DNA from 3 places in the Bacillus sp. C-3-6 genome. Region 2 is predicted to be linked to each of the others. Evidence: riboswitches for the same ligand, from Rfam matches in the RefSeq annotation. Region 2 holds a riboswitch; each other region holds the start of a gene.
What was found. A riboswitch is a leader RNA that binds a small molecule or an ion and turns the genes downstream of it on or off. The one in region 2 is predicted to bind S-adenosylmethionine.
Positions count from the first base shown of each region.

Region 1 (7,492 bases), 2.6 Mb from region 2:
TCGTTACGGTTATAGTCAGCATGAACATATACGAAATCATGAAACGTTACTTGCATCTAAGTTAGTTGAAACGACGAACGGATCTTGGGGTGAGGAAAGACTCTATTTAGAAGAGACACGACAAGATCTTCGTGAAAAAATCTTATCGTATAAAGCAACATCTGCTGATAAGAAGCGTATACAAGAGATTGAAAGTGATCTTCGAAAGCAAAAGGCTAAAATTAAAGAAGTAGAAAAAGAGTATATTGAAAATGCGAAAGTAATTGGTGCAACTTTATCGAAATGTGCCATTGATTCACTTATTTATGAGCGTACATTCGATTTAGTTGTCGTAGATGAAGTGAGTATGGCGTTCGTTCCGCAAATCGCATTAGCTGCTTCACTTGGAAAACGTATCGTCGTTTGCGGTGATTTTTTACAATTACCTCCAATTGCGATGGCGAACCATGAACTCGTTCGCAAATGGCTTGGGGAAGATATGTTTTACCATGCTGGGATTGTTGAGTCTGTTAATAAATTAGAAGCACATCCGAACCTGTTTATGCTGCAGGAACAAAGACGTATGCATGCGGATATATCTAAGTTTACAAACTCATTTATTTATAAAAATAGAGTTTATGACCATCCGTCTGTTTCAGAACGTAAAGAACTTGCGCGATTGCAACCGTTCGCAAATGAGGCGAGCGTTTTATTTGATACGAGTCAAATGGGAGCCTTTTCGTTAAAAGACGCTGCTTCTGGTTCACGTTTTAACATTATGTCTGGTTTAGTAGCGATGCAAATGATGTTGATCGGACTGTTAGACGGTGTTCAATCCATTGGTGTTGTGACGCCTTACAGGGCGCAGTCTCGCTTTTTATCGACGTGTATTAGAGAAATGTTGCAGAGAACGAAATATCAAAACATACCAGTTTTAGCGGCGACAGTTCATAAGTTCCAAGGTTCTGAAAGAGATATGATGATCTTTGATACAGTTGACAGTTATCCGCAGGAACGACCTGGCGTATTATTCTTTGATCACAAAAACCATCGCCTCGTCAATGTAGCAGTGACAAGGGCGAGAGGGAAGTTCATTCAATTATCAGATTGCCATTATATGCGTAAAAATCTTTCTAGAAAACAAGCGTTATCGCAATTAACAGCTCATATAGAACGTCATGGAGATGTGTATGATCGCACGACATCAAGACAATTGTGGGAACGGAAAATTTCGAAACGTTTACGCTGGTTTATGGAAATGAATCTTGAAGAGCCGAAAGGGCTATTAAAAGATATTCTAGCCGCAAAACGAAAAATTATTATTTCACTTCCAAGTACAAAACAAGTGGATAAGCGAGTATGGCAAGCGTTAATGCGTACAAATGCACAGATAACAGTTTATAGTGATGGACCAGTTCCACTGAAAAATGTAAAGTTACAAAGACAAAATAAAGCATTCCCGTTTATCGTAATTGATGATGAAATCTTCTGGGCAGGCGCACCGCTCACATCTCAAATGATATTTGAAGGTAGCACGGAATTTCCGTACGTATGTGCAAGACTGCAAGCACCAGAAACAATTGGTGTATTAAAAGGATTTTTAGATATTCGGTAAATTCGGATAGGAATTCCTTGACTTTTACTTGGAATGAACTTAGAATAAAAAATAATTTAATATAATTTTATGAAAATTCTTATCACGAGAGGTGGAGGGACTGGCCCTATGATACCTCGGCAGCGGATTCGTTATGAATACTGTGCCAATTCCAGCAAGGTAACTTGAAAGATAAGAAAGAAGCTCATTTTGACTGTATATACAGAAGCCTCTTTCTATCTTTTAGAAAGAGGCTTTTTTACGTGAAAATAAAAGGAGGAAGAACAATGGGAGCGACAGGAGTAACGTCACAAAGAAAAACAATTGAAGAGAGTATCGAAAGAAATAAGGAAAAGTACATAGAAACAAGTCATGATATTCATGCGAATCCAGAGATTGGTAACCAAGAGTTTTATGCATCTAGAACGTTAAGTTTATTGCTAGGCAGTGCAGGATTTCAGTTGCAGCACAATATAGCTGGACATGAAACGGGATTTATCGCGCGAAAAAGCTCTGGAAAACAAGGACCAGCAATCGCATTTTTAGCGGAGTACGACGCTTTACCAGGACTAGGCCATGCGTGTGGTCACAATTTAATCGGCACAATTAGTGTTGCAGCAGCAATTGCATTATCAGAAACGCTTGAAGAAATTGGCGGGGAAGTTGTTGTGTTTGGTACGCCAGCAGAAGAAGGCGGGCCAAATGGTAGCGCGAAATCAAGTTATGTAAAGGCAGGTTTATTTAAAGACATTGATGCGGCGCTTATGATTCATCCGAGCGGAAAAACAGCGACAACGAGTCCTTCACTAGCAGTCGATCCACTTGATTTTCATTTTTACGGAAAAACAGCTCACGCTGCAGCTTCGCCAGAAGAAGGGATTAACGCATTAGATGCGGTTATTCAGCTTTATAACGGTATTAATGCACTTCGCCAACAACTTCCGTCAGACGTGAGAATTCATGGCGTCATTACAGAGGGAGGAAAAGCACCTAATATTATTCCTGACTATGCCGCAGCAAGATTCTTCATCCGCGCAGCAACGCGAAAAAGATGTGCAGAAGTAACAGAAAAAGTAAAAAACATTGCTGAGGGAGCAGCGTTAGCAACAGGTACAAAAGTAAAAATTCATCAATTCCAAAATGAAATCGATGAATTACTCGTAACAAAAACATATAACGATATCGTAGCGGAAGAACTAGAACTATTAGGTGAAGATGTAAATCGTAAAGAAAGAGTAGGGATCGGTTCAACCGACGCAGGAAACGTAAGTCAAGTCGTACCGACAATTCATCCGTACATTAAAATCGGACCAGATGATTTAATTGCACATACGAATGAATTTAGAGAAGCAGCACGTTCAGAACTTGGAGATAAAGCATTAATTACATCGGCAAAAGCATTAGCAAATACGGCGTATCGATTAATTACGGAAGAAGGGTTGTTAGAGAAGGTGAAGGAGGAGTTTAGAGAGGCGCAGAGGAATCAAGGGTAAGGGGATTAAAGTGCTCTTTTCAAAGAGTAATCTAATTAATAAGTAGAGATACAAAAAGAACATTGAAATATCAATGTTCTTTTTTGTTTACTAGTCATTGATTTTGTTGGTTTTTCTCAAGAAAGAGAAACTTTTACTGTTAGTGAGGATAATACGTATCCCTTTATCAAAACGACAATTTCTCCTCAAATTCACTCTTTAATACTATTAAAGGAGATGACAAGCCAAATTGCATTAAGGAGTCTAAAAATGCAGCGAGGGAATCCATCGAATCGCTCATGACCTTCATCATATAATTAAATTCCCCACTAATTCGAAATAAATCTGTTACTTCAGGAGCTGCATTACAATACTGGATAAAATCAGAGCATTGGCTCGTTTTAAACATGATGAATGCTTGAATGTTTTTATTAATTTTTGCAGGCTCAAATTTCGTTCGATAAGCCGCTATAACTCCTTGATCTTCAAGCTTGTTAATACGTTCTTTTACAGCAGGTTGCGTCATGGATATAATTCGTCCTATTTCTGAAACAGAAATTCTCGCATTTTCATACAACAAGTTCATAATTTTATGATCGATTTCATCCAGTTTTACGGCGTTTTGCATTGTGTAGCCTCCTTATTTTTGTTTTCTAAAGTAAATTACGAATTATAACTATAATATCATAAGCGAATGGACTAAATTACCTATAAATCTATATTTAAAATGATTGGTGTTTACATGAAAATATAAGTATAGGTTTTTATCAAACGGAAATTTAGGAAGGATGGAAAAAATGAAGAATCTTGATGGAAAAGTAGCGTTAGTAACAGGAGCGAGTCGCGGAATTGGCCGTGCGATTGCGATGAGATTGGCGAAAGATGGAGCATTAGTTGCGATTCACTACGGCCGAAATAAAACAGCTGCAGATGAAACGATTAGTGAGATTGAATCTAATGGAGGAAAAGCGTTCTTAATTGAAGCTGAACTCAATTCAATTGATGGTGTCAAAAAGCTAGTAAAACAGTTAAAGAATGAATTACAAATAAAAGTTGGTACATCAGAGATTGATATTTTAGTAAACAATGCAGGGATAGGTACACAAGGAACGATTGAAAATACGACAGAAGAAGTTTTTGATGAAATTATGTCTGTGAATATTAAAGCACCATTCTTTTTAATTCAGCAAACATTACCATTAATACGAGCAGAGGGTCGCATTATTAACATTTCATCAGCTGAAGTAAGGCTTGGTTTTACAGGCTCAATTGCATACGGCTTAAGTAAAGGTGCGCTTAATACGATGACACTGCCTCTAGCTAAACACCTTGGAGAAAGAGGTATAACAGTGAATACAATTATGCCTGGATATACGAAGACAGATATCAATGCAAAATTGCTAGATAATCCAGAAATACGAAATTTTGCTACAAACTCATCTGTGTTCGGGCGAATAGGGCAAGTTGAAGATATTGCAGATGCAGTAGCATTCCTTGCTTCTTCTGATAGCCGCTGGGTAACGGGGCAGATTTTAGATGTTTCTGGTGGGTTTTGTTTATAGGGGCACTACTCCATACCTATCAAGATAATCAAGTAAATTACTAGTTATGAAACGATCCTTGTTTCATAACTAGTAATTTATAGAAAGGTAGGGATGATAAAGAAGTCTATTAAAACGTGATTTTTTCGCTAGGCAATTTGAATAAGGGGGCTATTTTTCATTATTCGTAATCTAAAATAATCAAATTTTATTTTACAGTAACAATAAAACAAAATTATTGACCGCATGGTACAAAAAGGGTATTCTATTCATGTTATCTTTAAAATGAGAGGAGGATACGATTGAATAAACGCGGCAGACCTCGAGAGTTTGATTATTCCTCAATTGTAGATGTTGCAATGAAAACATTTTGGTTAAGAGGATATGAAGGGTGTTCTACACAAGATTTATGCAGTGATACAGGACTTGGAAAAGGAAGTTTATACAATACTTTCGGTAGTAAACATGAACTGTATAAACAAGTATTAGAACGCTACCATGAAATTGGGATTAGGGAACAAAGGAAATTGTTACATACTTCAATTCCAGTTAAAGAACGATTAAGTAATTTTTTTGAATGGGCATTGAAAGAAGACTTTGAGAATATGGATCAAAAAGGATGTTTATTGATTAATGCCAGTATAGAACGTGCTAAAAACGATTTAATGGTACAAGAAATTTTCTCGAAGCATGTTGAACTTCTTAAACAAGCTATTGAAACAGTGATGGAGGAAGGATTGCAAACAGGTGAAATTTCAAAGAAGCAATCAGCTGAGGAATTAGCTAGTCTGCTTTTAAGCAGTTATTACGGATTCCGTGTTCTTAATGTATCGATGCAAAATCGGATGTTGTCTGAACAAGTTATCAAAGGAACAATAGAGTCTATTTGTGGCGCTTAGTGCGCTCTTTTTTCGCACTATTTTTGTACCGATCATTACAATAATGAATAAGGAGTGTTTTTATGCCATCGATTATTTATTTATTAGCTTTAGCAATCTTTTGTATGACTACATCAGAATTTATGGTTGCAGGTATGATGAATGAACTTGCTCTTGCATTCCAGGTTCCTGTATCATCTATTGGGTATTTAATTTCAGCTTATGCAGGAGCAATGGTAATAGGAGGCCCCATTTTAACTGCAATCCTCTTACGAATGCGCAGCAAACAAGCATTATTGTTTTTAATGTTCATATTTTTAATTGGTCAATCGCTCGGAGCTATCGCTTGGAACTATGATATTATGATGATTTCACGTATTATAACTGGTATTGCTTCAGCTTCAGCTTTTGGAGTTGCGATTTCCTTTTCTGCGACATTGGTTCACTCTGATTCAAGGGGAAAAGCTGCATCAATTGTACTTGCAGGTTTAATGTTCGCAACTGTATTAGGTTTACCTATAACGACCGTTATTTCGCAATATTTTGGCTGGCGTATTAGTTTTGGGGCTGTTTCTGTTCTTGTGCTAGTATCAGGGATTATGATTCAACGGTTGTTACCATCCTCTTCAAATAAAGAGCAATTAAATTGGAAAGACGAACTTCTGCGATTTAAGAATATTCATCTTTGGGCAGCGTATATAACAAGTATGTTCATTATTGGTGGTACGTTTGCAGCATTTAGTTATTTCACTCCTATCTTTACAAATGTTACAGGGTTTTCAAGTGCAAGTATTCCATATTTACTTGCTCTCTATGGTAGTGCGACGGTAATTGGGAATATAATAATTGGCAAGTTTGCTGATAAATTTACAATGAAAATACTTACGGGTGGATTAATTATATTAATCATAGCGTTGTCTTTATTTGCTTTAAGTGCAGAGAATAAATACATTGCAGTGATTTCTACGATTTTTATTGGTTTAACTGGTGTAGCATTGAATCCAGCTATGGTTGCGAGGGTGATGAAGACAGCTAGTAATGGCATAATGATAAATACCGTTCATAGTTCTTTTATTACGCTAGGTATTGTTATTGGTTCGTCACTAGGTGGTATTGGGATCAGTAAAGGATATGGTTTTGTATCTCCGCTATGGATTGGAGCTTGTTTAGCTATCCTTGGGGTAATTTCGTTATTCCCATATTTACATAAAAGCAAGGCAGATTAAGATGTTTAAAATTTCTTTATATGGGGTACCGCCGCATCACCATCAAGCTAATACTTCCATATTCCCCTAAATTAAAATTTTCTTTCTCTACAGATAGCTATTCTGAGAAGCCGCTCATTTTTTCGTTTTTGAGGCATTTCTTTTTCTTAAGTTGATGGGCAGGTATGGTGACCTCTATTAGACGATAGTGAATGAACAATTTCGGGGTTCAGTTCAACTTTATTCAAAATAAGATTTTTTTGCAGTAAAATTAATGTTAGTGGAACTTTTTTAATCAAACTTTTTTAAAAATTAACATAAATACTTGCGATATTTAAATTAGTACTATATAGTTCTAGTTATGACAAAGATAAAATTAATGAATCAAAAACGTGTGATTGAAGTAGCTGCAACATTATTTTTAGAAAAAGGGTTTGCTTATACAAGTATGGATGAATTAGTACGTGTAAGCAAAGTTTCAAAGTCTAATGTGTATTATCACTTTTCTAATAAGGAAGTATTATTAGAAGGGGTCGTTGATTATTGGATTGAAATGTATCAATCTGCAATTGATGACATACTTTCTCAGAACCAATTTTTAGTTGAAGATCGTATCCAACTGTTTTTAAAGCAATTATCACAAGGAGTTCAGTCGAGAGAGTATAAGGGGAGCTGTCCATTTATTACTCTTTATATTCAAAGTCCTAAACAGGCCACGCAAATAAAAGAAAAAATAGGTCTTTTTTTTACAGGATTACAAAAGAAAGTTTCTCTATTACTTAAACAAGGGGTAGAGAATGGAGAATTTAGAAATACGATTAAT
Region 1 covers NZ_CM137247.1:2,997,131-3,004,622, reverse strand. Annotated here, with positions in the region: gene ACW0JX_RS15475 (AAA domain-containing protein) at 1-1,594, shown strand, start outside; SAM riboswitch class I at 1,671-1,772, shown strand; gene ACW0JX_RS15470 (M20 family metallopeptidase) at 1,861-3,066, shown strand; gene ACW0JX_RS15465 (Lrp/AsnC family transcriptional regulator) at 3,233-3,673, opposite strand; gene ACW0JX_RS15460 (SDR family oxidoreductase) at 3,843-4,607, shown strand; gene ACW0JX_RS15455 (TetR/AcrR family transcriptional regulator) at 4,889-5,485, shown strand; gene ACW0JX_RS15450 (MFS transporter) at 5,548-6,690, shown strand; gene ACW0JX_RS15445 (TetR/AcrR family transcriptional regulator) at 7,049-7,492, shown strand, end outside.
Region 1: linked by a shared signal. The riboswitch ahead of ACW0JX_RS15470 (M20 family metallopeptidase) and the one ahead of ACW0JX_RS01795 (methionine ABC transporter ATP-binding protein) in region 2 are both predicted to bind S-adenosylmethionine.

Region 2 (7,492 bases):
GCACTTCAAAGTGCGAAGCAAGGATTAAAAACTTTAGTAATGAGTACAGATCCTGCTCATAGTTTAGGAGATTCATTTGGTATAATGTTATCTTCTGAGCCATTAGAAATCCGTGAAAATTTATGGGCACAAGAAATTAATACGATTTATGAAATGGAAAAAGGTTGGGGAAAGTTACAGAAATACATTACCTTACTATTCACTTCCAAAGCAGCTGATGATATTACAACAGAAGAATTAACGATGTTTCCTGGTATGGAAGATTTAATTAGCTTACTTCGCGTACTCGATTATTATAAACAAAACACATATGATGTTATCATCATTGATTGCGCTCCAACAGGAGAAACATTAGCAATGCTAAGTTTTCCAGACATGCTCGGCTGGTGGATGGAAAAATTGTTTCCTATTAAAAGAAAAGTTTTAAAAGTCGTTCGTCCTGTAGCTCAACCACTCCTTGGTGTCCCTCTTCCAACCGACGATATTATGGACGAATTAACAAATACACTTGAACAGCTCGGAGAAATGAGAGATATTTTATCAAACCGAGAAGTAACAAGTATCCGCATCGTTGTAAATCCTGAAAAAATGGTCATTAAAGAAGCTCAGCGTAGCTTTACTTATTTAAATTTATACGATTATAACGTAGATGCCATTATGATTAATCGCGTCATCCCTAACACCGTCACCGATCCTTATTTTCAAGCATGGAAAGATACACAAAAGAAATATAAAACATTAATTCAAAATAGTTTTGATCCACTTCCTATTTACGAAGCTCCAATGTTTGAACAAGAAGTTGTTGGTTTACCTATGTTAGAGCGTGTAGGCGATGCTTTATTTAAAACTGATCATTGTCCTACTGAAGTGAAATTTAACGGCCGCACACAATATGTAAGAAAAGATGGCGAGGATTATATTTTCATTCTTTCTATTCCCTTCTCAAACAAAAGTGAACTTTCATTAAATCAAAAAGGTGATGAGCTAATTATTCGAGCTGGCTCTGTGAAACGAAATATTACATTGCCAAAAACGTTAACACACCTTTCTATTCAAGGGGCAAAATTTGAAGAAGATATACTAAACATTCGGTTTGGAGGTGTAGTGCATGCATGAGGAACTACTACGAAGGGTAATTCGTACAAAAGTAAAAGTCGGGATGCATATATTAGAAGAGCTACCTAATCCAATCCAGCAATCAGCTAAGCAAATATTAAATATTTTGCAAGAGGAGCTAGCTGCTTATCCGAAAGAACGAGATCATCATGAAGTTAATTTAAAAAATATCATAATTGAATAACTATCTCTGTATAAAGGGCCTTTTTTAGGCTTTCTATACTTTATTGGAGTGATGTAAGTTGATGAAAAAGCATTCCACTACTATACTCTGGATCATTCCCTTATTATTTTTCATTCATAACCTTGAAGAAGCTTTCCAAATGCCACAATATCTTGCTAATCAATTTTCAATCCGTCTTATAACTAGCCAACAATTTTTCATTGCCATTTCCGTATTAACAATCTTTGTATTACTTATCGTCTTTCTATATCAACTTAACTTCTTGTCTTCTATATGCTGGATTATTTTTATACAAGGGGCCATCTTCTTTAACTCTGTTCAACATATTATTTTGTTTTTCATTTATCGCTCCTATAACCCCGGCGTAATATCAGCATTTTTCATTACTCTCTTTTCTATTTTCTTTTTTTTATCAAAAAAACACTTAATTCATCAAAAGCAATTCGTAATTACACTCCTTTTCAGCTTATTTTCTTATCCCATTATAATTTGGATTACCTTACTGTTCGCTAGCTACTTTCATTCATAAAAAAAGACCAGGAAAACTCCTGGTCCATTACTCTACTTAACAAACATTGGATTCTACGTTATACAAAATTGGAAGGTACAGAATTAGGGTTCGTTTGTTAAGTTTATATGTTGAACGAACTAACAGCGGAGGGGTTCCTTCTGTTAGTCCATTAAACTCAATCATTATTTTACGATTTTTTCAAGCTCCTCTAGTGAAAGATCAACTGAAATTGAACCATCATTTGTTTCTTTTTTAATTGCATCTGTTACTTCTTTTGAATGGTATAATTCAATTACTTTTTTCAGTGTTGGATCATCTTTATCTTTCGTACGAGCTGCAAAAATATTAATATATGGCTTCGCATTTTCATTCTTTGGATCTTCTAAGAAAATAGGATCCTTCGCTGGATCTAATCCAGCTTGACCAGCAACACCGTTATTAATAACTGATGCCGCTACATCTTTTAACACACGAGGTGTTTGCTGTGCGATAACCGGCGTGATTTTTAACTTCTTCGGATTTTCAGCAATGCCGCTTGGATCTCCAAATAAGCCAAAATCTTTTTTAAGCTTTAATACTCCAGCTGCATCAAGAAGTTTTAATGCACGTGCTTGGTTCGTTGGATCGTTTGGAATTGCAATTTCTGAACCATCTGGAATTTCATTTGCCTTCTTATATTTTTCAGAGTATAAACCCATTGGCGCAATTTGTGTTGTACCAACAGCTGTAATATCTAACTTATGCTCTTTTTTAAATTGCTCTAAGAAAGCAATATGCTGAAATGAGTTTAATTCAATATCTCCATCAGCTAAAGCTTTATTTGGAGTTGTATAATCAGAGAACTCCACCAGTTTAATCTTAATCCCTTCTTTTTCAGCTTTTTTCTTCAAAATTTCCCAAGCGTCTCCATCCGTTCCAGTTACACCGACGCGAACTACTTTTTCTTTCGCTCCTGCACCCGTGTCTCCACTTGAGCAGCCACTTAATGCTGAGACGCCTACAATTGCTGATAATGCAAATGCTAAAATTTTCTTCATTTTCTTTTCCTCTCTTCCTTTTTATGATCTACGTAACAAGACTTTCGCAAAGTAGTTTCCTAAATTTTGAGCTATCTGTACGAGAATAATAAGTAAAACAACCGTTACAAACATAACTGATGTATCAAAACGTTGATAACCATATGTCATTGCCAAGTCACCAAGACCGCCACCACCGACAAGCCCAGCAACTGCAGAAAATTCAATTAAACCAACTGTCATAAATGTGACACCTAAGATTAATGGTGCTAACGCTTCTGGTACAAGGATTTCAAAAACAATTCTAATTGGCGAGGCGCCCATTGCTTGCGCTGCTTCAATTACTCCTTTCGGAACGGAAACAAGATTTGTTTCAACCATTCTAGCAATACCAATTGATGCGACTAACGTCATCGGGAAAATTGCTGCTGCTGTTCCAATCGTCGTTCCAATAACGCTTCTCGTTAGTGGACTTAAAGCTACTAAAAAGATAATGAATGGTACCGGACGAATTGTATTAATTATGATGTTAAGAATAGAAAAGACCCATTTATTTTCTAAAAAGTTCCCTTTTCTCGTTACATATAAAAGTAAACCTAGAGGTATACCCAGAATTGTAGCGAATATAAGGGTTACAATTACCATTAAGAGGGTATCCCCCGTCGCATCTAGTATGCGCGGCCAAAATATACTCCAATCAACTCGCATGAGCTTCTACCTCCTTCAGCTGCACTTGCAGTCTTAGATGTTGTAATGCTTTTTGAATTTCCCTCTGCTCACCTTGCAATTCTACAAGCAGATTTCCAAATAGCACATTTTGAAGTTCAATAATATTTCCGTACAGTACATTTACATCGACGTTATAGTTTTTTGCGATATATGATAGTACCGGCTGTCCTGTCTCCTCACCAGTAAATGTTAGACGATAAATTTGACCACCATTTTGAATTTTCGCTAGAACACTTTCTGGTAAATGATCATTAATAACAGAACGTACAAAGTTTTGAGTCGTCTTTGTTTTTGGTTGCGTGAAAACATCGAACAGTTTTCCTTCTTCAATAACTTTTCCCTTCTCCATTACAGCTACACGGTGACAAATTTCTTTCACAACATGCATTTCATGTGTAATAAGAAGGATTGTTAAATTGTATTCTCGATTTACTTTCTTTAATAAGTTTAGAATTTCTGTCGTCGTTTCTGGATCTAAGGCTGATGTTGCCTCATCACATATAAGAATATCTGGCGATGTCGCAAGTGCTCTAGCAATACCAACACGTTGTTTTTGTCCCCCTGATAGCTGTTCTGGATAATAGTTTGCTTTATCTTCTAACCCTACAAACTTCAGCAGTTCATTCACTCGTTCCTTTATCTCGTTCTTTGGCAATTTCGCTAACTTTAATGGATAAGCAATATTCCCAAACACTGTTCTTGAATTAAATAAATTAAAGCTTTGAAAAATCATTCCGATTCTTTGTCTTAGTTTGCGCAATTCTTTCGTCGATAATGATGTAATATCTTTATCATCTATTGCAATCGTTCCTGACGTTGGTCTCTCTAACATATTTACTAAGCGTAATAATGTACTCTTTCCAGCGCCACTAAAACCGATAATGCCAAAAATTTCGCCTTTCTCAACTGATAATGTTACATCCTCCACCGCATGAACAGATCGCCCAGCTGATTCATACACTTTACTTACATTGTTAAAAGAAATCATTTTTTCCCCTCCTATATGCTGTAAAAACTTGAAGTAGAGCTTTCGAGGTAAAATAAAAAGTGCTCTCCTTCTTATCAACCATAAAGATAAGAAGGAGAGCACTTATATGTACTCGTTCACATCTTCTCATCTTCCAAGCCTTTATATGGCTTGCTGGAGTTAGCACGGTATTAAAAAACCCGTTGCTGAGGTATCGTAGGGCCAGTCCCTCCACCTCTCTGGATAAGAATGTATCGATTTAATTGTCATTTAATTAATTCTCATTATAGAACTCAGAATAATAAGAGTCAATACATTTTTTAGAAAAATATTAATTATTCCTTTATTAAAATTTTTAGATGAAAATTCATGAGAAAATAGTAACTTTCAAGGTTATTTAAAATTCTTCTTCCTCATATTTTTAAACAGGAGAATCCTCTCTACGAATTGAATAAATTTATTTGAATATGAAACTCGGAGGCAGATAAATATATGAAAACAGCTCTTTTACTCGTCGATATTCAAAACGATTATTTTCCAAATGGAAAGATGGAATTGCGTAATCCAGTAGAAGCAAGCGAATATGCTAATCAGTTATTACAACACTTTAGAACAAACAGCGAACCTATTTTTCATATCCAACACGTAGCTATAAAAGATGACGCTACTTTTTTCCTACCTAATACAGAAGGTGTACATATTCACGAAAGCGTACGTCCACTTAGAGAAGAAACAGTTATAGTCAAACATTATCCAAATAGCTTCCGAGAAACTAATCTTCTAGAGCAATTACAGCGTTTAGACATTGAACATGTCGTCGTATGCGGGATGATGACTCATATGTGTATTGATGCTACAGTAAGGGCTGCATTTGATTTTGGTTTTCAATGTACCGTTATACACGATGCTTGTGCTACAAAAGACCTTTCTTTTAAGAACGCTACTATACCAGCTGTTTATATTCACAATACAATTTTAGCTAGTTTAAATGGCGTATATGCAAATGTAATAAGCACGAAAGAATTTTTAGCTACATAAAAAAACACTCCTTTCAGTGAGCAAAACCGAAAGGAGTGTTCCTTGTCGAACCATAGATTTTCTTTCAAATTGTATTATACAGGAAATTCTCAAAATGAATACTAAAAAATATGACTAATACGTCAACTTTTCTCATTATTTTATTTCTGTTTACATGTTTATCCCGGTATTAATAGGTTTTAGCTCATTCTCTTCGAACGACGGTAATATATGGGGTTTCAATTTTAAAAGGAGCTCTTCACACTTTGTGAAGAGCTCCTCTACTATTTCTTATAAAGTTTCAGAAGTAGTTTTTGCTTGCATGTGAAGTGCTAAGTAATCAGGTCCACCAGCTTTAGAGTCTGTACCAGACATGTTAAAGCCACCGAATGGTTGGTAACCTACGATTGCACCAGTACATCCACGGTTGAAGTATAAGTTACCAACGTGGAAGTCTTCACGTGCTTTTTCAATATGGTCACGGTTGTTAGTAATAACAGCACCTGTTAAACCGTATTCCGTATTGTTTGCAATTGCAAGTGCATGATCGAAGTCTTTTGCTTTACAGAATGCTACTACTGGTCCGAAGATTTCTTCTTTCATTAAGCGAGCATCTTCTGCAACATCAGCAACGATTGTTGGTTGGATGAACCAGCCTTTAGAATCGTCTCCTTCTCCACCTGCTAAGATTCTACCTTCTTCTTTACCAATTGCAACATAGCTCATTACTTTATCGAATGCAGCTTGGTCATTAACAGGACCCATGTTTGTACCTAATACTGCTGGGTTAGCAACTGTTAATTCTTTTGTTAATTCAACAGCACGATTTAATACGTGATCGTATACATCTTCGTGGATTACTGCACGAGAACATGCAGAACATTTTTGTCCTGAGAATCCGAATGCTGATGCAACGATAGACTTAGCTGCTAATTCAAGATCTGCTTCTTTATCAACAACGATTGTATCTTTACCGCCCATTTCAGCGATAACGCGTTTTAACCAAATTTGGCCTGGGTTTACTTTCGCTGCACGCTCATAGATACGGATACCTACATCACGAGATCCCGTGAAGCTTACGAAACGTGTACGAGGATGATCTACTAAGTAGTCACCAACTTCAGAACCATTACCTGGAACGAAGTTTACTACGCCAGCTGGTAAGCCAGCTTCTTCTAATACTTCCATAAATTTCGCTGCTACTACAGGAGTTGTACTAGCTGGTTTTAGTAATACTGTGTTACCAGAAACTAAAGCAGCTGTTGTCATACCTGCCATAATTGCGAATGGGAAGTTCCAAGGAGAAATGATAACACCTACTCCTAATGGAATGTAAGAGAAACGATTATATTCAATTGGACGGCTTTCTACTGGAATACCGTCTTTTAATTTTAACATTTGACGACCATAATATTCCATAAAGTCGATTGCTTCTGCTGTATCAGCATCTGCCTCATTCCATGGCTTACCTGCTTCTTTTACAAGAATAGCAGAGAATTCATGTTTTCTGCGACGAACGATTGCTGCAGCACGGAATAAAATGTCTGCACGCATTTCTGGCTTTGATTTTCTCCAAGTTTGGAATGTTTCATCCGCTACTTGCATTGCTTTTTCAGCTAACTCACGGCTTGCTTTTGAAACACGACCAACAAGTTCCTCTTTATTTGCAGGGTTTACAGAAACAATTTTGTCTTCTGTAGTGATTTTTTCTCCCCCAATAATTAATGGATAGTCTTGTCCAAGATAAGATTCTACTTTCTTTAAACCTTCTTCAAACGCTAATTTGTTAGCCTCCACTGAAAAATCTGTAAATGGCTCATGTTTGTATGCTACTACCATTTTTTTAGCCTCCCCTTAGAAAAACGTTTACATTTTACAACATTATTCTACACGATAATTTAGATTTATTCAAATATTCCTAGACTTATATTTTAAAAATTAATAAATTTTTA
Region 2 covers NZ_CM137247.1:330,948-338,439, reverse strand. Annotated here, with positions in the region: gene ACW0JX_RS01820 (ArsA family ATPase) at 1-1,116, shown strand, start outside; gene ACW0JX_RS01815 (DUF3926 domain-containing protein) at 1,109-1,300, shown strand; gene ACW0JX_RS01810 (HXXEE domain-containing protein) at 1,362-1,829, shown strand; gene ACW0JX_RS01805 (MetQ/NlpA family ABC transporter substrate-binding protein) at 1,994-2,848, opposite strand; gene ACW0JX_RS01800 (methionine ABC transporter permease) at 2,870-3,535, opposite strand; gene ACW0JX_RS01795 (methionine ABC transporter ATP-binding protein) at 3,525-4,544, opposite strand; SAM riboswitch class I at 4,668-4,773, opposite strand; gene ACW0JX_RS01790 (cysteine hydrolase family protein) at 5,016-5,561, shown strand; gene pruA (L-glutamate gamma-semialdehyde dehydrogenase) at 5,832-7,379, opposite strand.

Region 3 (7,492 bases), 150 kb from region 2:
TCCTTTATATAAGACAGCCACTTTTTCACATAAATAGTGAACCATCGGCAAATCATGCGCGATAAATAAATATGTATAGCCTTGCTCCTTTTGAATCTTTTGCAGCAGATGTACAATTTGAATTTGCAATGAAACGTCTAATGCCGAAATTGGTTCATCAAGAATTAATACTTCTGGCTCACATAATAGCGCTCTTGCAATAGCGATACGTTGACGTTGTCCTCCGCTAAATTCGTGCGGATAGCGATCAATATATCGTCTATCTAATCCCACACGTTCTAGCGCATCACCTGCTACTTTATCCTTTAATCCTTTATCACCTAAACCGAATGAAATATAACCTTCCGTTACGCTATCGTGTACTTTCCAGCGCGGATTTAATGCTGCTGTGGAATCTTGAAAAATAAACTGTACTTTCTGTAAGAAATCACGTTTATGAGCTGCCTTCAACTTGTGAACGACTTGACCGTTATAATCAATTTCACCAGACGTTGGGCTCTCAATCCCAGCTATGAGCTTACCAAGTGTTGTTTTTCCTGAACCACTTTCACCAATAATGCCAAGTGTTGTTCCTTTCGGAATAGAAAGTGATATGTCTTTTAACGCTGTGATTTCTTTACTTTTACTTCCATACGTTTTCGTTACTTGCTTTATAGTAATTAAATCTGTCGTCATGAGGCATTCACCTTCTCTTTTGATTTCGCTTTATTATGCTCTAGAACATGTTGCCAACAATGTGAACTATGCTCCTTAGAATATGTGGTTCTCTCTGGAAAACGATGAATACATTCTTTTATCGCTACTGGACAACGATTTACAAAAGGACAACCAAAGCTATTTAATGTTTCAATGGAAGGTGTCGTTCCTTCTATAGCACGTAATACCTTTTCGGAATCATCCATATTCGGAATTGCTTGTAATAAACTTTTCGTATATGGATGTTTAGGAGAACCTATTACCTCCTGTATCGTTCCTTTTTCAACGACACGTCCCCCATACATAACAACTACTCGATCAGCTACTTCACGTACAAGTGCCAAATCATGTGTAATTAATAAAATACTCGTATTTTGTTTTTCTTTTCTTTCTTTTAATAGCCCCATAATTTGTTTCTGAATCGTTACATCTAACGCTGTTGTCGGCTCGTCTGCAATTACAAGCTTTGGATGACAAGCAAACGCAATTGCTAAACAAATACGCTGCCTCATACCTCCGCTTAATTGATGTGGGTACTGTTCAAAGCGTTTCTCTGCTTCATGTATCCCTAAATCTGTTAACAAGTTAATCGCAATTTCCTTTGCTTCTCTTTTCGATTTTTTCTCATGTTGCAAAACTACTTCTGTAATTTGTTTGCCTACCTTCATCGTTGGGTTTAAAGATGAAAGCGGATCTTGAAATATAAAGGAAATATCTTTTCCGCGAATTTGATTCCATTCTGACTCTTGTAAATTCGTTAATTCCTTTGCTTGGAAAGCTATATTTCCATCATCGATATGAATTGATTCTTGATTCAAGCCGATAATGGATTGTGCTGTGACACTTTTTCCTGAACCACTTTCTCCTACAAGTGCAACTATTTCACCTTCGTTAATAGAAAAGGAAACATGTTTCACAATCGCTTGCTTACTATTCTCTTTTTCAACGGCTAACGTTACGTTTTCTAAAGATAAGATTTGTGCCATGTTTTTTCTCCTTTCGATTCCGTTTGACGATTTTTGGATCAATCGCATCTTGCAAACCATCACCAATTGCATTAAATGCGAACATAATGAGTGCAATCATGATTGCCGGGAAAAATAGCTGCCACCATTCTCCGCTCAATAATGTCCCGAGTGCATCATTCGTCATCGTCCCCCAACTTGCCGCTGGTGATTGTACTCCAAGTCCTATAAAGCTTAAAAATGATTCTGAAAAAATAGCTGCTGGAATTGTAAATGATAAATTTACGATAATAATCCCTGTTAAATTCGGAATTAAATGCCCATATATAATTTTCATATGTGATGTACCTAATCGCTCTGCTGCAATAACAAACTCTCGTTGTTTTAAAGACAATACTTGTGCTCGAATGAGACGAGCCATTCCAATCCATCCCGTTAATGCAAGGGCGATAATAATGGTGAAAAGACCTGGTTTCATAACAATTAATAGTAAAATAACAATTAATAAATATGGGATGCCGTATAATACTTCAATTCCTCTTATAATCCACTCATCAATTAACGTTCCAAGGCGATTACGCCCTCTCACATATCCACTAAATCCACCAATCAGTACACCAAGCCCTATATCGAGGGCAGCTGCTACTAATCCAACTGTTAGTGAAATCTTCCCACCAGCCCAAGTACGTGCCCAAATATCTCTCCCTAGATCATCTGTTCCAAACCAATGTTCACTACTCGGCGGTAAATTTGTTGCCTCTTTTACTTGTTCACTCGCAGTAAATGAAGTTAAACTTTCGCCAATAAGCGAGAAAACAATAATTAGCAATAACGTCACTGTTCCTAAAACTGCGATTGGATTCGATATAAACTTACGAAACACTTCTTTCTTTCTGCTAATCGTTTGCTGATTTTTATTTATCGTTAATTCTTTTTTCTCTTCTTTCGTTAATAACTGTTCATTAATTTCATAAGCTCCCATTTAAATATCCCCCCTCCTTATGTAATAGAACGAATACGCGGATCAACAATGCGGTGAATAATATCTGTAATGAAAATACAAGCAATTAATAATGCACTATAGAAAATCGTTGTTCCCATAATCACCGGATAGTCTCGGTTAAAAATACTATCTACGAAATATTTTCCTAGGCCAGGAATTGAAAAGATTTTTTCAATAACGAAAGTCCCTGTTAAAAGTCCCGCCATTAACGGTCCCACAAATGTAAGTACTGGAACAATCGCATTTCGAAGAGCATGTCTTATAATAATCTTCTTAATTGGTATACCTTTTGCTCTTGCTAGCTTAATATAATCACTCTGCAGTACTTCGATCATATTAGAACGAACAAACCTTGTAATAACTGCAATTGGCCCTAACGCTAATGCAAAGGATGGCAATACCGTATGTTCGAATGTTCCCCAAGAGGCTACTGGTAAAAACTCAAATTGGATAGCAAATACTTGTATAAATAGTGGTGCTAAAATAAAACTTGGAATAGAAATACCTAGAATTGCGAGCAAACTCACACTATAGTCAATTACTCTCCCATGATATAGAGCAGCAAATGTCCCTGCCGCAATTCCTACCAACAATGAAATAACAAGTGCTTGTAGACCAATAATTGCTGATGGACCAAAGCCAGTTGTTATAATTTCTGATACACCTTGCCCGGTTGATTGAACAGATTCACCAAAATCAAAATGAACTACACCGTCTAAATAAGCAACATATTGATTCCATAACGGTTCATCAAGGTGATACTTCGCTCTCATGTTTTGGATCACTTCTTCAGGAAAGATTTTTGCATCTGATGAAAATGGATCTCCCGGAATAATATGCATAATTAGAAATGTCACTGTCGTAATAACCCATAGTGTAAACACCATAACCGATAATTTTTTAATTACATACACTTCAATAACCCCCTAAACGCATGAATTTACTTTGTTTTATGGATGTACTTTTTCCATTACTTCCTTTTCTCTTTTTAGAATACAAAAAGCCTTGATCTTAAAAAATAAGATCAAGGCTTAACAAACAAAGGCCCATCACTTATCTTTCAAGACTTGCTTGCTGGAATTAGCACGGTGTTCCTATTACAGAACCCGCTGCTGAGGTGTCATAGGGCCAGTCCCTCTACCTCTCTGGATAAGTAAATTGCTATATTATTATTTGGTTCAAATTGTATATTTCGAATTATAATTCTGAAAAATTGAAAAGTCAATCAAATTGGATAAATTTAGAAAAATCAGTTTTTAATTCATTTATCGAAATTACAGTTTTCGGCTTATAATAAAAAGAAATAATGTTAAAGGAGTTATAAGATGGACCCCTTACTTCTTGGTACTATAGGATTACCCTTAACAATCGTTATACTTGTCATCATCGGCTCCTATAAACTCTTTATTAAAAAGAAACGTATTACTTCTTTTTATACTCCTTTCGATAATATTACCGGGCAAACTATTTCCGAATTTCACGAAGAACAGAAAATATTAGTATCTGAGGATGAAGACGGAGATGGCAAGAAGAAAAAATAACCCTGCACAGGCAAGGTTATTTTTTCGTTTCTGCTTGAAAACGTTTATAGTATGTCGATGCTGTTGCAAAATTAATTTCTATATCACGAATCAACGATGAATCTTCTTCTTTAGCTAACTTCTGTAATTTTTTCATCGCTTGTTCTGATTCATTCAAGAAACCAATATATACCTCATGTTCTTGCTCTTTCGACTTCGGAACACGAATTTCTTTACGTATATGATCAATATCTTCTAACATGCTCGTTGTTACCTTTTGCACGTCTTCTTTATATGTAGCATTCGTTATTTCCTTACCGCCCTTTTCTTTTGCCACTTCAAATAACTGCAGTGCTTTATTAATTTCTTTATTCATTTTTATATCGTATTTTTCATGTACTGCAAGGTATTCTTTCATCTCTTCTGTTTGTTCAGTAGATTGCTCTACCTTTTCTTTCGGTTCTTTCGTATCTTTATTTCCATTACATCCTACTAGAAGGATCATACTTCCCATTACAGCAATACCCAAAACCTTCTTCATCTCTTCTTCTCCTTTTATCTACAGCTATTACTCATTATAGTTTCTTTTATCTCCACTTGTTATTATACCGAGAACGCCCTACTTTTTACACTTAAGACAACATCGTAATATATATACCAACATGTTTGTCACAGTATCGTCACTTTATACAAATAACTTTTGCAATGCTTTACTACATCACCTTACAAAACTGTAAGCACACATAAAGAACAAACCATGCTAGACTTACATATGCATAACGCAAACATATGTAAGGTTTTAAGGAGAATCATCTATGTACAACACAATGCCTTTTATGGGAGAAGATATTCGTGTCCTTATTCGCGAAAAATCACTTCATATCGAAAATACAGAGAGCCTTCGCCGCGTATTAAAGAAGAAGCATGCTCCATTTAAGTTAGCTCAATATTTAAAACAACAACATACAAATCAATTTCATACCGTGCTAAATATATCGGATAAATCATTAACAATCGAAATCATCGGTCATGTCTACATTGGAAACTTTGCAGATACCTTAAAGGAAATCCCACGTATACCGAAGATTGCTCCTATTATCGTTAAAAAAGCGTATAAAATTACTGACCATACCGATATTATCGACTGTGGGGAAAAAGAAGTCGATAGTAATCGCTGGGTGTGGGATAAACTTGCTGTTTTATATGATACGATCATGAATAATATGTATGAGGTATTTCAAAGAAATGAAAAAAAGAACTGATTCAAACATTCCCTTTGAATCAGTTCTTTTTTGTTAAGCCTCTAAATTTTGTCTTTGTTGCAGTTCAAACTGCTTCTCACTTCTTCTGGCCATAAATAGATAACATAATACTGCTCCTACTTCACAAAGCGCAATAACAACACCCATCGGTAACGCTGTATTACTCCCACCAATACCTACTAGCGGAGCGACAAGCGCTCCTGAAATGAACTGTAATAAGCCTAATAAAGCTGACGCTGTTCCTGCAGCTTGCTTCTGATTTCTCATCGCTAATGAGAACCCAGTTGTTGATACAACCCCGACACTTGATACAACAAGGAATAACGAACATAAAACACCGATTAAACCTATTCCTAGTACGATTGTCAGTAGTAAAGATAGGCCACCAACAGCTGCGATAATAATACCAGCAACAAATAATGTCTTCTCATTCACTTTCCCCGCTAAACGACCCGTTACCTGACTAGCAATAATAATACCGATGCCGTTAATCGCAAAGAATAAACTAAATTGCTGTGGTGATGCTCCGTATATGTTCTGCAACACAAATGGTGAGCCCGAAATGTATGCAAACATTGCCGCTGTTACTAATCCTTGTGACAATGCATATCCCATAAACAGACGGTCCTTTAACAATTTTCCGTACGTCGCCAAAGTCCCTGACAAACCACCCGTTTCTCTTTCTTCAGGAGGTAATGTTTCACGCAATACAAAAGTAGCTGAGATTAACATGAATACGCTAATTGCTCCAAGAACGATGAAAACACCGCGCCACGTTGTAAACTGTAATAATTGCCCCCCAATAATCGGTGCCAAAATAGGTGCTGCTCCGTTTACTAACATAAGCAGTGAGAAAAACTTCGTCATTTCAGAACCTGAGTACATATCACGTACCATTGCACGTGATATAACAATCCCGGCTGATCCTGAAGCTCCTTGTAGGAAGCGCAATAATACTAATGTCCAAATAGATGGCGCAACAGCACAAAGTAAAGAAGAAGCAACATAAATAATAAGAGCAATAATAAGTGGTTTGCGTCTTCCGTAAATATCGCTAATTGAGCCAACAAATAATTGTCCTACTGACAGCCCAAGCAAACAAGCTGTTAATGTAAGCTGCGCTAGGGATGCCCCTGTTTGCAAATCATCCGTTAACTTCGGTAATGAAGGCAAATACATATCAATAGATAATGGCCCAATCGCCGTAAGTGTTCCTAATACAAGAATCATCCATAACCTGTTTGCCTTTACAGGTTTGTATATTTCGTGATTAACTTCATTCACTTTTTCAATTCACCCTTTCCTATACACACTGAATCGTAACAATTATAGTTACATCATAAACATACGTCAAGTACAGCGCATTTTCCTCTTTCATAATGTAAAAAAAAGCGATAGAAATTCTATCGCTTTACTTTTTCACATTGCTATTCGTAAATTTAGATACCGAGGCCATCGTCTCTCCTGTATCTAAATATGTAATTTGAATTGGGTCTCCTACTTCTGTAAACATAGCATACGGGAATTTCTTCACTGGTATCATAAATACCTTCTGTTCATTCTCTAAAAGTACGTACACGATTGTATTTTCACCTGATTTCTCTTTATATACACGTTGTACAATACCTTCTTTTTGCGCTTCTTTTCCTGTTGAGGTTGGTCTAAAGGTATCACCATTACCGCTCATTACGTTTTTATAATTCTCAAGCGCTTCTTTCTGCGTCGAACCTGTCGCAAATATTTTTGCATTAGCAGCATATACAACTGTATGTGCACGTACTAGGCCTCCGTCATCAACAACCGGAATAATCCAAGCTGGTTTACCGTATACGTTATAAATGACAGGCATTGTCCCATGCCATTTCTCTCTCTTAAAGGAATTATCTACTACTTCTGTAGCTGCTGAACCATCCATAATCCCCTTCACTTCTTTTCCATTATAGTAATATAGCTTGCCTGTGCGTGCATCTACTAATGAATAGCCTAGGGCTGAATCTACTCCTTCTTTTGGAGAAGTAAAGTCTGTAAAATAATACAGTGTTCCAT
Region 3 covers NZ_CM137247.1:179,073-186,564, reverse strand. Annotated here, with positions in the region: gene ACW0JX_RS01075 (ABC transporter ATP-binding protein) at 1-675, opposite strand, end outside; gene ACW0JX_RS01070 (ABC transporter ATP-binding protein) at 672-1,682, opposite strand; gene ACW0JX_RS01065 (ABC transporter permease) at 1,639-2,643, opposite strand; gene ACW0JX_RS01060 (ABC transporter permease) at 2,661-3,578, opposite strand; SAM riboswitch class I at 3,715-3,820, opposite strand; gene ACW0JX_RS01055 (DUF3951 domain-containing protein) at 3,990-4,205, shown strand; gene ACW0JX_RS01050 (hypothetical protein) at 4,222-4,725, opposite strand; gene ACW0JX_RS01045 (hypothetical protein) at 5,000-5,446, shown strand; gene ACW0JX_RS01040 (multidrug effflux MFS transporter) at 5,480-6,739, opposite strand; gene ACW0JX_RS01035 (DUF3981 domain-containing protein) at 6,858-7,492, opposite strand, start outside.
Region 3: linked by a shared signal. The riboswitch ahead of ACW0JX_RS01060 (ABC transporter permease) and the one ahead of ACW0JX_RS01795 (methionine ABC transporter ATP-binding protein) in region 2 are both predicted to bind S-adenosylmethionine.